2 regions of the Bacillus sp. FJAT-27231 genome follow, and region 2 is predicted to be linked to the other one. Evidence: riboswitches for the same ligand, from Rfam matches in the RefSeq annotation. Region 2 holds a riboswitch; the other holds the start of a gene.
What was found. A riboswitch is a leader RNA that binds a small molecule or an ion and turns the genes downstream of it on or off. The one in region 2 is predicted to bind cyclic di-GMP.
Positions count from the first base shown of each region.

Region 1: it holds a riboswitch for cyclic di-GMP, as region 2 does, so the genes downstream of both, AC623_RS04415 (hypothetical protein) here and AC623_RS11765 (hypothetical protein) in region 2, are expected to answer to the same signal.

Region 1 covers NZ_LFZU01000001.1:924,311-932,341, reverse strand. The annotation lists gene AC623_RS04430 (carbon-nitrogen hydrolase family protein) at 1-683, opposite strand, end outside; gene AC623_RS04425 (helix-turn-helix transcriptional regulator) at 820-1,557, shown strand; gene AC623_RS04420 (methyl-accepting chemotaxis protein) at 1,795-3,504, opposite strand; gene AC623_RS04415 (hypothetical protein) at 3,672-4,562, opposite strand; cyclic di-GMP riboswitch class I at 4,614-4,700, opposite strand; gene AC623_RS04410 (FMN-binding glutamate synthase family protein) at 4,773-6,440, opposite strand; partial or broken gene aspA (aspartate ammonia-lyase) at 6,612-8,031, opposite strand, start outside.
Region 2 covers NZ_LFZU01000001.1:2,471,258-2,479,288, forward strand. The annotation lists gene AC623_RS11745 (cytochrome P450) at 1-797, opposite strand, end outside; gene bioF (8-amino-7-oxononanoate synthase) at 831-2,018, opposite strand; gene bioW (6-carboxyhexanoate--CoA ligase) at 2,005-2,796, opposite strand; gene AC623_RS21770 (hypothetical protein) at 2,988-3,134, shown strand; gene AC623_RS21500 (hypothetical protein) at 3,291-3,452, shown strand; gene AC623_RS11760 (hypothetical protein) at 4,558-4,860, opposite strand; cyclic di-GMP riboswitch class I at 4,918-5,009, opposite strand; gene AC623_RS11765 (hypothetical protein) at 5,428-5,640, opposite strand; cyclic di-GMP riboswitch class I at 5,696-5,781, opposite strand; gene AC623_RS11770 (AraC family transcriptional regulator) at 6,037-6,900, shown strand; partial or broken gene AC623_RS21075 (DUF3885 domain-containing protein) at 6,971-7,618, opposite strand; gene AC623_RS11775 (hypothetical protein) at 7,720-8,031, opposite strand, start outside.

The DNA of each region.
Region 1 (8,031 bases), 1.5 Mb from region 2:
CTTCCTTCTGGGTCAACCGCTACTGAATTTCCCATGCCAACTGGTGACGGATGGTTAATGCTGACGACAAAGCATTGGTTTTCAATCGCCCGGGTAATCGCCACAGGAGTATGATTTCTCAGTCCGCCAATCCATTCTCCTTGAAGAGTTGGTTTAATAATAACTTCTGCCCCTTTCAATGCAAGATTACGGGCGGCTTCCGGATAATGGCCATCCGCACAAATTAAAAAGCCAACCTTTCCGATATTCGGGATTTCAAAAACAGGAAATTCATTTCCTGGAGTAGATGGCTCTAATGGATAAGGGATAAATACTTTTCGATATTTAAGAACAATTTCCCCTTGAGGAGAAATTAAGATAGCGGTATTGTATACGCTTCCATTTTCGCCTAATTCAAAAAAAGAACCTGGTGCCAGCCATTTGTTAATCTGTTTTGCTTTCTCTATCAACTCTTGTACCATCGGCCCGTTTGGTATAGGTTCCGCCATTTCCTTCCAATAGACCGCTTCGAGTCCGTTCAGGTATAGTTCTGGAAAAGCAATCAGGTCAATGGTCGGGTTCACAAAACAAACTTGGTCGATGTACTCCATCATTTTTTTTAGGTTTTCTTTCTTCCTCTGCTCTAGATCATGGCTCATACTAGGTGATGCCACTTGAACAATTGCCATATTTAAGTAACTCATTCTATCCTCTCCCTTCCTTTTTATTATAAAATAGAGGGAATAGTATGAAAATTATCCGAAAGTGTAATATTCTTATCACTGTATCAACAAATTAGTTTTATTATGTTAAATACATACGATTTAACGAGGTGAGAGCATGAAAGAGATACCGTTCAATACTTATAAAGAGATGCTGCTTCATTTAGATGACTTACGTACCCTTTCAGAATTTCGGGAACAGGTATTATACTTATTCGAAAAACACTTTGGGCTTGAACACTCGATTTTCTGGCTATGTAGAGACAAAGGAGAAATTTATAGTCCCGTTACTAGAAATACACCAGAGAAATCCCTTCATCAATACATTCATCATTACCATGACGAGGATTTTTTGCTGCCGATACGTGTATCTTCTCTGTTATCTAACACCAGAGTATTACGGATAGAAGATATTGTATCTAAACAAGAGTATGAAGACAGTCTGTTTTATAATGGTTTTATGAAGCCTCATCATCATTATCATGAAATGGGCGTTTATTTAATAAGCCAAAACAAATTAATTGGTGGAATTTCCTTCATAGGAGAACAGGGGAATGCCGGCTTTAATGATAAAGCAGCTAACAGCATCGACCTTCTTTCTCATTTTATCTCGCTCAAGCTTCAGTACATTCTCAAGCATTCACCCAATAATAGCCCAATAGAAGATGTAAAGTTAACACCTAGTGAAGAAAAAATTTGTGATTTGTTACAATTAGGACTCACTAATCAGGAGATGGCTGATCATTTATTTGTCAGCTTACACACTATAAAAAAGCATTTGCAGAATATCTATAAAAAGTTAGGTGTGACGAATAGAACTAGCTTGTTATCACGAATGATACAAAAAAATGGATAAGCCGCTTCTTCTGCAATGAGAAAGCATCAGCCATTACGATAAACGCCAGCTCTTAAATCGTTCTCCACGCTAGTACATTGACCAACTACACATTTCGAGAGTATTATAATAGGCTGGGCCATCTAAATCTTCGCATTTAGATGGCCCAGCCTTTGTCTTCTCTTATGTGATAGTTATTTTTGCGTTAGCCGTTCAATCACTTAATGCTTTCAAGAGCCTGATAAACACAACTTAGAATCACACTTTAAATCTCGTAATCAACTGCTGCAGCTCTTCTGATATCTTCGCTAGAGTAGCGGAAGCTGTGGAAATCTCGTCCATCGACACTAGCTGTTCTTTTGTCGCAATGGATACACTTTCATTGCTTGCGGCTGATTCTTCTGCTACATCTTTTACGATATTCATAGAAGTGGCTACTTGTACGGTGCCTGAAGATAATTCGTTAATGGCACTAGCCACATCTTTGATTTGGGTTACAACTTCATGAATAGAGCGTTCAATTTTCTCAAAGGAGTCTCCGGCTTCTTGTACGACAGTCAGACCGGCCTCCACTTCTGTTGCCGCTGACTTCATGGATTGCAGCGTCTGGCCTGTATTGTTCTGAATGACTTCAATTAAATTTGTGATTTGTTCGGCTGAGGCTGCCGATTGTTCGGCAAGTTTTCTCACCTCATCAGCTACTACAGCAAAGCCTTTCCCCGCTTCTCCTGCTCTTGCTGCCTCAATGGCGGCATTTAATGCCAGCAGATTGGTTTGCGCCGCAATCGCTGTAATAACCTCGTTAATTCTTCCAATTTCACTTGAACTTTCACTAAGTCCCCTTATAGAGATTCCTAAGCCTGTCACATTTTCGTTTATGGAATTCATCTGCTTTACGACTTTTTCAATAGACTGCTTTCCTTCAGATGACATATCAGACGTTTGGGCTACCTTTTGGGATGCCTGCTCCGCGTTTAAAGTGATTTTTTCAGCATAGCCTGCCATCTCATTGATAATTTTGGTGCTTTCCCCGACGCTCTGTAATTGCCGGCTTGAGCCTTTAGCTAATTCTTGGATGTTAATGGAAACACTTTCCCCCGCTCGGCTGCTTTGCTCGGCACTAGCACTTAACTCCTCAGAAGAAGCGGCAACGAGCTCAGAGGTTTCGCTAACTGTTTTGATAATTTGTTTTAAACCATTAATCATGTTATTAAAAGAGGAAACAAGCTGCCCAATTTCGTCCTTAGAACGATAGCTTCCTGCAATTGTAAAGTCGCCATCTTCAGCTCGGGACATTAAAGATTGGATTTGTCTGATTGGGTTCACAATGCTTCGTGTTATCACGAGTCCAATTAAAATGGAAATAGCGATTCCTGCTAAACTAACTGTTATTAAAATGGATGTAGCTGTCTTTAATTTCTCATTGTTTCTCTCTTTAATTTTGTTCGCTAACTGTTCATTATACTCTTGCAAATCATTGATCGCCTTGTTAATTTGCGTGCGTTTTTCAGCTGCCGATTGAACATAAAGGGCGTATGCCTCATCCTTTTTATTTTGTTTAGCCAAATCGAGCACTTGTTGTCTCACTTCCGAGAACTGAAGTAACGTTGTTTGAAAAACTTCTAATGTCTTCTCTTCTTCGGAAGATAAGTTTGTTTTTTTATACTTCTTCATGTTCTCATTATTTTCTTTTATCGCATCACTAATATTCGTCATTAACTCATTGTATCTAGCCGAATCTTTAGTAATTAATGCCTCTAACGTAAAAGAATCAATCGCACGGTTATTAGTATTAATCCGTCCAAGCCAATCGATTGGTTGTACATTTTCCTTATACATGGTTTCTGATCCAGAAGCCATGTCTCTCATATTCTTGTACCCCACCATACCAACAGCGCTTCCCATCACTGCAAAAAGAATAATTAGCATTAACAGCTTTTGAGCTATTTTCAAATTATTTAAAATCATCATTTTATTCCCTCTTTTGCGAAGTTTTTATTAAGTTATATCGGACGTTTAACCCAGATTATGTAGTACTTATTTCACTTAACAAAAAATTTTTTCTCACACCACAAACTTAGTAAAGAAAGAAAAAGCAAACAAAAAACGCGACTAAAAAAGTCGCGTTTCATATTTTATGGTTTCAATGCCATCCAGCCGTGTAAGGAATGGATGGAAAAGCCATTAAAGCTAGAAAGTTGCTCATAATAAGAGCTAGTGCTATTTAATTGCTCCCACATATAGCTTTCTCCTTCTTCATAGAAAGAGACAAAATTTGCTTCCGCGGAAGGAGTTGTTTCCACTCCGATCGATACCTTTTTATGTTTCAATGCAGCGTCGTTCATTTCGTTGCGTACGAGCTCAATAATACCGTTCGCTCCAATGGCAGTGTCGCGATAAGCCATGATCGTAATGGCATCTGTATTGGAAATGACCCATTCTGATAGCTTTCCTTTTCCTAAAGTATTGCTATAAGACTGTCCATCAAACCAGAACGGAATGTCTACTGCAAGAGGCAAACCTAAGCGCTGAGAAGACTGCCGAGCTTCTAATAAAAGTGTTTGATACGCTAAAACTGTTTTCTTATACTGACTGTTCCAGTCTGCATATAAATAAGGTTCCACGTCTAAATGGATGCCTGTAAACTGTTCTTCCGGTAATGCCTTTGATTGATAATTTGTTACCCATGAGAAAAAGCTGCGCTGCTGGGAAAGTCCCTGGCTCGATACCCAAGATGGAGCGCCATCTAATGCATGTACTTGTATGCCCTTCAGCCGTGCTTGTTTAATAAACTCTTTGTAACGATCCATTGAAATACTGCCATTAATTTGCAAATACACTTGGCTAACTTGATGTTCTTGCATGAAAGTAAGCAATTGATCTTTATTTGTGACAATTTGTTGCGTATCCCATAACCATGTGGAACGAGGCCCGCTTCCTTCACTTGCCGCCGCTCTCTCATTCACCATTAGGAATGCCATTAATAACACAACCATTAGCAAAAACAACTTTCTTACTTTGCCCATCCTCTTTTCCTCCTCATGATTGAATGGCCATTGCTCTTCAATTACGAGGAGAATGGCAGCCCGGCGGCCATACAGTCTTCACTGCTTAGGTCCGTAGCTTTGCGCCCCTGGCTTTCACCAAGTTTGCCTTTTACTCTTTTTTTATCGGAGGAAACGCAGCAATTGTTTAAACATTTTATAAAAAAAATAGCTAGAATGAATTGTGTCTTTTTAAATAAGACCTGTCTCAATAGAAGGCTGTTGTTGATAAGGAGCCTCATCCTTCTTTTTCACACTTTGATCCGTTCCTATTTGGCGTTCTACCTCATGGAAAATATCTTCTAGTGAAGTGACGACTCCTTTGTCGTCCTTATGCATCACATGTTTCGGTTCAAAATGAATAGGCGATTCGATACCCGCAGCAGCAGAAAGGCGGAACAGCCCTCGTCGAAGCGTGATTAAATAATTCGCTGTCCGGTACTTCTTTTCATCAATAACGAGTGCTTTTTGCAAATCAGGGTCAGTCGTCGCCACTCCTACCGGGCAAATATTGGATTGGCATTTCAATGTCTGAATACATCCGACCGTAATCATAAACCCACGTGCAATATTAACAAGGTCTGCTCCCATCGCCAGAGCAATCGCGATCCTATCGGGGGTAAACAGCTTGCCGGAAGCGATAATTTTTACCCGTTCACGCACTCCGTATTTCTGAAGAGTCGCTACAAGAATAGGCAAAGCCGATTTAATCGGCAATCCAACACTGTCAATTAGCTCTTGGTAAGAAGCTCCTGTTCCGCCTTCTCCCCCGTCCACCGTAATAAAGTCAGGGCCTTTTCCAGTTTCCTTCATATACTTAGCCAACTCTTCTACACTATCATTGCTGCCGACTACGATTTTCATCCCGACTGGCTTTCCAGTCTGATTGCGAATTTTCTCCATAAACTCACATATGGCCGGTACATCACTAAAATCTCGAAAGCGATTAGGGCTGTCAATAGATTTATATGGCTCCACTTTTCGTATCGCCGCGATTTCTGGAGTTACCTTTTCCGCATCAATGTGCCCGCCGCGTGCCTTAGCACCTTGAGCCAGCTTAATTTCAAATGCTTTTATTTGGGGGATTTCGCTTTTTCGTTTTAATTCTTCCCAATCGACGTTGCCTTGCTTATCACGAATCCCAAATAAGCCCGGACCGATCTGCATAATAATATCGACGCCGCCTTTTAAATGATAAGGAGACAATCCACCCTCTCCTGTATTCATCCACGATCCCTTTGCCAAGGCCAATCCTTCTGATAAGGCTGTAATAGCCCGATCGCCTAGCGAACCGTAGCTCATTGCTGACATGCCAATCAATCCTTTAACAATGAAAGGCTGCTCTGCAGTAGGTCCGATCACTACTGCGTCTTCATCATGCAATAAATAAGCGAGCGCTTCATTGTCTTCCCGTTTTTCCTCTCTTTGCATGAAAAGAGGATCTTTTAATAAAATATATCTTTGCGTTAATACCTTTGCCTCCTTATCCATTTTCAGTTCCTCTGTTAACTTCGGAAACATGTCATTCCGTATAAAAAAACCTTCCTCTTCAAAATCGCGCTTTGATCCAAACCCAACAACATCACGGCTATATTTAGCACTTTTAACGATATGTTCGTAATCCTCTCTAGAAAAAGGCCGTCCTTCAGTGTCACTGTTGAACCAATATTGCCGCATCTCCGGTCCGATCTTTTCAAGGAAATAACGGACTCGCCCAAGCAGCGGGTAATTTCTTAGAATCGAATGGCTTTTCTGATTGCGGTCAAATAAAACCATATAAACTAGAAAAGCAACAAGGATAATGAAAACAATGGCCAACACAACAGCGCCCATAATAATCAAAAAATCTGCAACGTTCATGATTACCCCTCCAAGTCATACAATTCAACTTCTCTTAATTTGTACGTAGATAAAAGAATGTATGCAATGAAGAGAGTTGAGACGGAAGCACATCAGTTTAATAAATAAAAAGAGCTTCCGAAAAGTGTATCATCCTACACTTTTTTCGAAAGCTCTTTTAGTTACTCGTGACTATTTCGCACTAACAGTGTGCTTATTTAAAAACGCAGAACCCGCAATACCCGGCTCAGTCATTTCAAAAGGATTTAAAATAAGATCTATTTCTTCCTCTGTTAAAACTCCTTGCTGCAAGCACAGTTCACGAACTGACTTACCGCTTGCGATCGCCTCTTTCGCGATTTGAGCAGCCGCCTCATATCCAATATGAGGATTAACCGCTGTAATGATTCCTACGCTTTTTTCTACATACTCTTCCATGCGGTCTACGTTCGCTTCAATGCCAGAAAGACAACGCTCTGTAAAAGTGCGGAATCCATTATTCATGATATTGATAGATTGAAGTAAATTAAACACTAATACAGGCTCCATCACGTTCAACTCAAACTGCCCTGCTTCAGAAGCTAAACAAATCGTATGGTCATTTCCGATTACTTGAAAAGCAATTTGGTTGATCACTTCTGCCATGACCGGATTGACTTTTCCGGGCATGATGGATGAGCCAGGCTGGCGTGCCGGCAAGCTAATTTCAGCAAGCCCTGCGCGCGGACCGGAAGCCATTAACCGGAGATCATTAGCGATCTTAGACATATTAATCATACAAATTTTTAAAGCCGCAGACACTTCAGTGTACGCATCTGTGTTCTGAGTCGCGTCAACGAGGTGGCTCGCACTCACTAGAGGAAACCCGCTTAATGCAGCTAAATGGTTAGTTGCACTCTTAATATAGGCCGGATCAGCATTCAATCCTGTTCCGACAGCTGTTGCTCCGATATTAACTTCGTACAAATGAGTACGTGATCGCTGAATTCGCTCCATGTCGCGCTCTACGACATTGCTATACGCAGCAAATTCCTGGCCTAGACGGATCGGAACAGCATCCTGAAGGTGAGTACGGCCCATCTTAATTACATGGTCAAACTCCGCCGCTTTTTCCTTAAAGACTTTGTGCATCTCGTTCATCGTCGTAAGCAAGCTTTCTAGCGATGCGAGTACAGCAATGTGAATAGCAGTAGGAAAAGCATCATTCGTAGACTGTGACATATTCACATGATTATTAGGGCTTAAATAACGATAATTACCTTTTTCGTGCTCTAATAATTCGAGTGCGCGATTCGCAATTACTTCATTCGCATTCATATTTATTGAAGTACCAGCCCCGCCTTGAATTGGATCGACAATAAACTGGTTATTCCATTTTCCCTCTATTACTTCTTCTGACGCCTGGACAATGGCCTCAGCAAGCTCTTTATGTAAACGGCCAGTCTCCATATTTGCCAATGCCGCTGCTTTTTTCACTATCCCCAACGCTTTGATTAATGACTCATGAATGCGGTAACCAGTAATAGGAAAGTTTTCAGAAGCACGCATTGTTTGGATGCCATAGTATGCATTTGAAGCAATCTCTTTTTCACCTAAAAAATCTTTTTCAATT
Region 2 (8,031 bases):
TGATTCAATAAACATAGCATTGAATCGCCAATAAGATTTACCGTTGTTTCATGACCGGCAATGATGAGTAAAATACAAGTTGCCAAAATCTCTTCGTCTGTTAACTTATCTCCTTGCTGCGTCTCCTCTATCAGCCTGCTGATAAGATCTTGTTTCCTATTTTGTCTCCGCTTTTGGATTAGTCCCTTAAAATAAACGAGCAGGCTTTTTGTCGTATCATTCCCCTCTATTAATGCCTTTCTTGAACGAGTAAAGTCAATCGTTTGAATTAAACTGACAGCCCACTCTCTGAATTGATGGCGGTCCTCTGCTGGGATTCCTATTATTTTGGCAATAACAAGACTAGCCAAAGGAAATGCCAAGTCTGCAATAACATCCAATTTATAATTGTGCTGTACCTTATCCAGTAAATCATGAACCGTTTCTTCTATATAAGAGCGGTAACTTTCCACAACACCCGGTGTAAACACTTGGCTAACGAGCAGGCGTAAACGTTTATGATCTTGCCCATTTTTAAAAAGCAGCATATCGCTCTGAACGCGTTTAAGCGCTTCATATTTCCGGGTCGTCTGTGGCAGTGACATGCGATTCTTAAATCTAGCATCTTTTAGAATCATTAGTGCCTCGTCGTATCCAGTGACATACCATCCTGGATTCTTAAATGCCATTCCCCTATAAATAGGATGCACGGAACGCAGCTGCTCATAAGTTGGATAAGGGTTGTTCAGACACTCAGGAGAAGACAGTGAAAACGCTGGCGTTCGGAAGTCCTGTTCTTCTTTTATATCGTTCGTCATGCTATGCCCCCATCTTTGTAAAATTTACTCTCCCTATAAAAGGGCCGCTTCTGAAATCACATTCAGCTCTTTTCCAATCAAATGAAATGATGATAACAAATGATCGATTTCTTTCAAGCTGTGATTAGCCGTAACAGTTAATCGAATACGGCTTTCCCCGATCGCGACTGTTGGCGGACGAATCGCTGGTGCATATATTCCTTCTTCTTGAAGCCTAGCCGCAAAGGCGGCTGCCTTGTAGGTGTCTCCAATGATCACAGGAATGATCGGTGTGTTATCTCCTTTTACCGTATATCCCATCTTTTCTAAACTGTTTTTTAATTGTTTTATCTTTGACAGCAATAGCCGGCGCTTTTCCTTACTATGCTCGATAATTTCGAAGGCGGCATAAGAGGCAGCACAAATCGAAGGTGGAATGGCCGTTTGAAAAATAAACGTTCTCGCATGATTTAATAAAAAATCAATGAGCACTCTGGAACCAGCAACAAAGCCGCCTTCTGCCCCAACCGCTTTACTTAAAGTACCAATCACTATATCTGGCGAAACATCAAAATATTCGCTCGTTCCTCTGCCGTTTTCCCCTAAAATACCTGTAGCATGAGCATCATCTACGATGACGAATGCATCGTAGCATCTAGCAAGTGACACGATCCGGTCAAGCGGAGCAATCGTCCCATCCATACTGAACACTCCATCTGTTACAATAAAACGCCGGTGATAGGAGTCTGAATTTTTGAGTTTTTCTTCAAGATCCTTCATGTCAACATGGTTATAAATGATCGTGTCCGCTCTCGATAGTCGGCACCCGTCAATAATACTGGCATGATTTAATTGATCACTAAAAACAACATCTCCTTTTTCCGGCAAGGAAGACAGTACACCAACATTCGCTAAATAACCGCTTGAGAATAAAAGGGCGGCCTCTGTCTGTTTAAAGGCTGCTATTTTGTTTTCAAGTTTTTGATGCCACTCCGTATGGCCCGTCGTAAGTCTTGAACCGCTGCTTCCTACACCAAACTCATGCAAAATGGTTTCTGCTGCATACACTAAGCGTTCATCGTTTGCCAGCCCTAAATAATTATTCGATGAAAAAACAAGCTGTTTTCTGCCGTTAATTACTGCTTTAGAGCAAGGAGCTGAATGCATCGTTTTTAATTGCCGATGCAACCCCGATTCTTTTGTTTTATCTAATCGGCCGTTTAACCACTCATCCAGCTTCATATTCGCCACCTCTTTTGCCCTCCCAATGAATAAATACTGGCTGCTTCTCTAAATAGTAAAGATAGTGATCCCATTCTCTTGAAGCATCTACAAAAAAGATACGGCAGCCTTGTTCATCCCCATATTCTTTTAATTTGTTAATGCGCTGGTAGCCCATCTCTTTACTGGCTACATAACCAGTGATATACTCTGGATCATCCGACCAACATAATTCGGCTACGGTCGCTGGATGGGCACTTACCTTTGAAGCCAGGATAAGAGCCTCTTTTATTCGAGATTGATTAGGAAGCCCATAATGAGCGGCCCATTTTTCAAAATTATCATTTAACCAATCCATTCGAGAAACCCGTACACCCTTACTTCCTCTATCATCCACCCGTTCACCTGAATGGACATCCACTAACATAGCCCCTCTCATATTTGAATAATCCGCTAAGTAACGATAGGCCTTTTCAATCACTTTCCTCTGAATACCCGCCTTTGCTAACAGCTCCTGAGACAATTCCTGTCCCCTGTCTGCCGACTCTACTTCATGCGTTTTAATTGTAAGTGGAGGAATACACTCAATAGGTTCAGTAATCGCCTCAAACTGAATCTGCATAAAATCGGGATTCCCTCGCGAATGAATTAAAGCCTTATCCAATAAAGCGTTTACAGCTTGTTTTATATTATTGTAGGTGGAAAGCAGCTCTCCTCCAGAGATGTGCTTTCCGTCGCCTTCATGGGTTTCATTCCTAGCCGCTCTCATTCTCACGCTATAATATCTTTCCTGCTGCATACGTCTATCTCCTATCCTTGTCGTTTGTTCATGTAATCCCCCTGCTTCTACGAATTACACTTTTGTAAACTTTATTTTATAAAAGGTTAACAATTAACCATTAAAAATGTCAATGTAATTTATTTACCCTTTTACTTCTTGTGAATATTTTTCAGCCTGCAGCAAACACTATATGTTAAGGAGTGGTAAGGATGAAAAGACAGACAAAGGATAAAAAAATTGGTCAAAAAGCTGATTCAATGAATGCAATGGACCAAGGGCTAAATTTAATTATGCAAACCATTAATAACGCAACCGGAATTGATAAGGGCAATGATGGCAAGATCAATAAAAAGTAATTAAAACGCCTGTTTTTTGGCGTTTTCTATTCGGATGAAAGGGCATGGCTATTTCCCCTCCCTTATATAGGTCTGTTTACTCCCTCTAACTTGTCTTCACTCTAAATCGAATGGTAATATAGACTTAATTACCTAGGTAGTAAAGGAGGACTTCGGATGATTTCTGACTCTGAATTGGTTATATTCATGAAGGAGCTAGGTAAGTTAATAGATGAGTACTATGGCTGTCCAAAAGAGTCCATTAGGAAAGAAATTCATCAAGATATTTTGCTGTTATGCTCTGTCATTAGCAGCGAAAATGGTGAGCACCACCCATAATCGTTTTCTTAAACACCTTTTAATCCGTTACTGGTTCTTTAGAAGGTGTCACTTTCGTCGTTCCTTATTATTCAGGTAAAAAATAAAAAATTTTACTTATTACAAAATAGAACGAAAGCCTAATTTATAGCTCCCTCTTCCGACCCAATGCCATTCATTTTTCAGTTATTCACAGCACATAGTTCTCCACGCTAAGTTAGTTTCAGTTTTTATAAGGAATTGAGAAAACAGAAATCAATCATTTTTGCTCTATATAAATGATCCCAAACATGATTAGCAATACATACTTCGTTGAAAAGGCTATTCGGAATAAAGATTGCTTTTTAATTCTTTTCATTTTGCGTAAAGCTGCAGCCAAGCTCTTTTATGTAGGAAGAAGAAAATCGATAGACTGGGCTTCTTCCCCTATTCCGTAACACCGATTTTCATTAGCATGTAAAGATATAAATCCCGGCTGTATACCGCCGAAGTTTGTAAGAATAAATAAACCGAGAAGTTTATATACAATACTTCTCGGTTTATTTATTAATTAATCTTATTTTTATCTATGTTGGGAACCATTCCATCACCACATTGGCATGTAAGGCCGAACCGTATTTGAACATTTCTTCCTGTTGATGCATACGAGGATTGTGAACAGGCGGCTCTCCCTCTTTGCCAATGCCTAACCTAATACAACTAAGGCAGAAGGAACTGCTTGAGAATTCTGATCCGCCTAATGCCCCAGATCGCTACCTTTTTATATAACCTAATGATAATGTATTCTTTTCCTTAATAAGGATTATTGGAAAATAGGCAATACAGGTTAACTGAAAACCGATAGATATGACTATTTAAAGAAAGGCTCATTAAAACTAAGGCTGCTAATCGTTTAGAATTAGGTTTGTCAATATTTGAATTTTTCACACATTGAAATTTGATATTATTATAAGTTCTCTCTGTTTTCTCGGGAAGGTCCTCCCCTATCTGCCGGAAAACAGAAAGAGGCACCTCTTCTAAGAGTGATGCCTCTTTCTGTTTTGGTTTTATGCCAGACAGCTAGCTTTAATGACTTGTTTTTAGATTGATTGTTTATGTGTTTCGAGGTGTAGTGTTTATTGAATCATTAACTATTGGCTAGTTTTTTTAGCCTTTCTTCAGCAGCGTCTACATTTGCAGGTACTCCAGTCAAAATATTGAGCATCAAATTCTTTTTAGCCATTTTCTTTAACGTATAAAACACATGAGGTTTATATTTTTTTAATAGCGTCATAATTTCATTAGCTGGCAAAGGCACTTTCGATTGTATTTTTAATAAGGATCGTAAGTAAGCTACAAAATCATAAGCAGCTTCGGTATTATCTGGACACCTCTTTAATAACTCATAAAATTGTTGAATGCTTTTGCTTAGTTCTTTGTTCTCTTCCATCAAGTTTGGTCCCTACCTTCAATCGTGTAATTACCCAAATAAGGAAGCCTATTCCTACTTGGCAGCCCGGCTGTCATTGTTCAGAGCTTGTGAACCTTAGACCCGTGGCTTTGCGTCCTTACCTTTCGATAAGTTTGCCTTTATCATTAAAAATAATTTAGTATTATTATATACAAAATAATAATACTGTAAGAATTATATCAATAAAATCATTCAGGTCAATCATTTGTCTATCCGTGTATATTGCCTCTTTCTTCTGCTAAATAAATCCGCCCGCTGAAACAAGCACCTCTATCAACAGAAAGACATTTAGTTAGGCTGCTGCAAGCTTAAAAAGCCAGCACATCGTAACGTACTGGCTGCCATTGTATATACCCACGTCTTTCCTTCGGCTGCTTTATGAAATTTTTAATTCAGCTTTGTATTTTTTTCCTTTCTCAGTGCCGTTTTTATAAAAAGCTGGCAATTTATATTGATTATTTAATTCATTTCCAATAAGCCTTTTAGTTTTTGCTCGGCCGCTTCAAAATCGGTCGATAGCGCGGTTAAAAATCCGAGCATGTCATTCTACTTTGCCATTCCTCTTAAAGAAAAAAACACCGCTGGTTTATGTATTTTAAGGACTGTCATAACCTCTGTTGTTGGCAAAGGAAGTGGTGATTTTATCCTAAGGAATGATCGTAAAAAAACAACAAAATCAAACGCTGAATCAGGAGTATCTGGATAAGCCTCCATTAAAGTGTAAAATTTTTGAATATTTTCTTTTAATTCTTCTTGCATAACTAGCCCCCTACTTTTAAACGTATTGTCACCAAATAGGGTACTAATTTTCCTATTTGGCAGCCCGGCTATCATAATTTAACCAATCTTAGACCCGTGGCTTTGCGTCCTTACCTTTCGATAAGTTTGCCTTTATCATTAGGTTGACGTTCTATCATCGCAAACAAAATAATGATAATATCATAAGAATCTTATAGGAAAATGATATCAGGGTCAATACTCCCCGTAAGAAAATTATTTTCTAGGTTGTTTTAATCAGCGATCTCGCAAAAAATTATATTCACATAATTATTCCCAAAAGATGATGGCTCTATCATTCAAGCTGTCCCCTGAGAGCACAAAATAACAGGATGAAAACAAAGCAATGATTATAATTAGATTAAGGAGTTGAAGGCTATGGCATTAGTAGAATCCTTGCAAAAGGCAATTGATTATATGGAAGAACACTTAACAGACAAAATCACCATAGAAGAGATTGCCAAACAGGCGAATATTTCTCCTTTTCACTTTCAGCGTACGTTCATGATTTTGACTGATATGTCCGTTGGTGAATATTTGCGTCGCCGCCGCTTAACATTAGCAGCCCAAGAATTGTCTAATACTAGCATTAAAATAATCGACCTTGCCTTGAAGTATGGCTATGACACTCCGGAATCTTTCTCAAAAGCTTTTCGTAAGCAGCACGGTATAGCACCGAGTGAAGTTCGGAAAGAAGTCGGAAAGCTGCGATCTTATAACCGTCTTGCAATTCAAGTGAATTTGAAAGGAGCAGAACCAATGAACTATCGTATCGTCACACGAGATGCTTTCAAAGCAGTAGGAATGAAACGCCTATTTGCCAATAACACCGAGAACGTCGGAATTCCCGGCATACCGGAATTTTGGGAGGAGATGAATAGAAATGGAACTTCTGACCGCTTGCTGCAATTAAACAATGGAGACATTAAAGGGTTGTTAGGAATTTGTTCGAACTTTAATGAAAAAGAAAATACAACGGACTATTGGATTGCTGTGGAATGCAACGCGGAAGACCTATCGGCTGAATGGCCAGCTATTCATTTCCCAGCAGCTAAGTGGGTTGTTTTTGAAGTAGAAGGACCAGTCCCCAGTGCTATTATAGAAACTTGGAAACAAATTTATTCGGAATGGTTCCCTTCTAATGGATATGAACCAGCTGAAGCTGCTTCATTCGAAGCTTATATAGACCCTTATCCGTATCGTTCAAATTCTTATAATGAAATTTGGGTCCCGATTAAATAAGAAAAGATTCTATACTATTGGCCATTTTTTCATCCGCTTAAAGGGAAACGCCAGCTTCCTGGTGTTTCCCTTATTTAAATACTTGATCAATTTTGTTTCTATCATCATCTAATATCCAGCCATTGTACCTTTTATAAATTCCCTTAATCGTTTCAGGCGAGGCGGCTACTACATCACAGCCCCGACCATCACATATATGAAAAATTGTCTGTTTATCCCTATTTATGAAATAGACTCAGCGAAAAATACTTGGCCGTATCCCTAGATCGTGTTTGCAAATTGCTTTTAACATCGAAATGTATCTAAGCTGGGATGTTTTGCATGGTAAAGTAAATCAATGAGTTCTAAACCTTCTATCTTCATCGTCATCCGGGAAAATATAAGGGATTACATAATGATGTAACTTATACAAAGAAGATCTCTCCTTTACATACTGAGAAAAGGTCTTTAATTTATGTTTGAAAGCATGACTATCCGCAAAATCGTTAACATTTACTACCACGTAAATAGAATCGTCAGGTACACGCAAAGACTCAAATAAACGAGCCGCTCTTTCATAGACTCCTTGTAAATAAGAACAATTTTCGTCTACTTCACTTCGTCAGAGTCATAGTCCTCACCTAACTCAAAACGAATGCCAATTCTCCCAGTTTTAAAATAAAGGCGGCCGAAGTGCTAAATGAGGAAAGGCTTTGTGCATATAATCGTCTAATTTCATCCTTAGCCCTCACTAGTAAAAGAGAAAGGCTATCGATGATAGCCTTTCTCTTCCCTTTAGGAAACACCGTTAATTTACTTTTACATTATCCATCGAACATATTACAATTTTGATTCTTCCTCTCTAAAGAAAGGGGAACCGATAAAAGTTCCCCCGAAAGAAAACCCTAACGCTGAAAATAAAAAGGTATAAGATTGATTCTTCGCCGGCCAGAAAAAATAATTAAGCATATAGCTTATGGCACTAAGTAAAAGGAACAAACTTATAAACTTAAATAGTCTTCTCCTAATCTCAATCTTATTTAACTTTCTTAGATTTATCAGCATTCTTACCAAGAGATATACTGCCATAATAAAAAGATAAATAAGATAGCCTGCTATAAATTTAAATGCATACGGTCCATCAAAACCTTT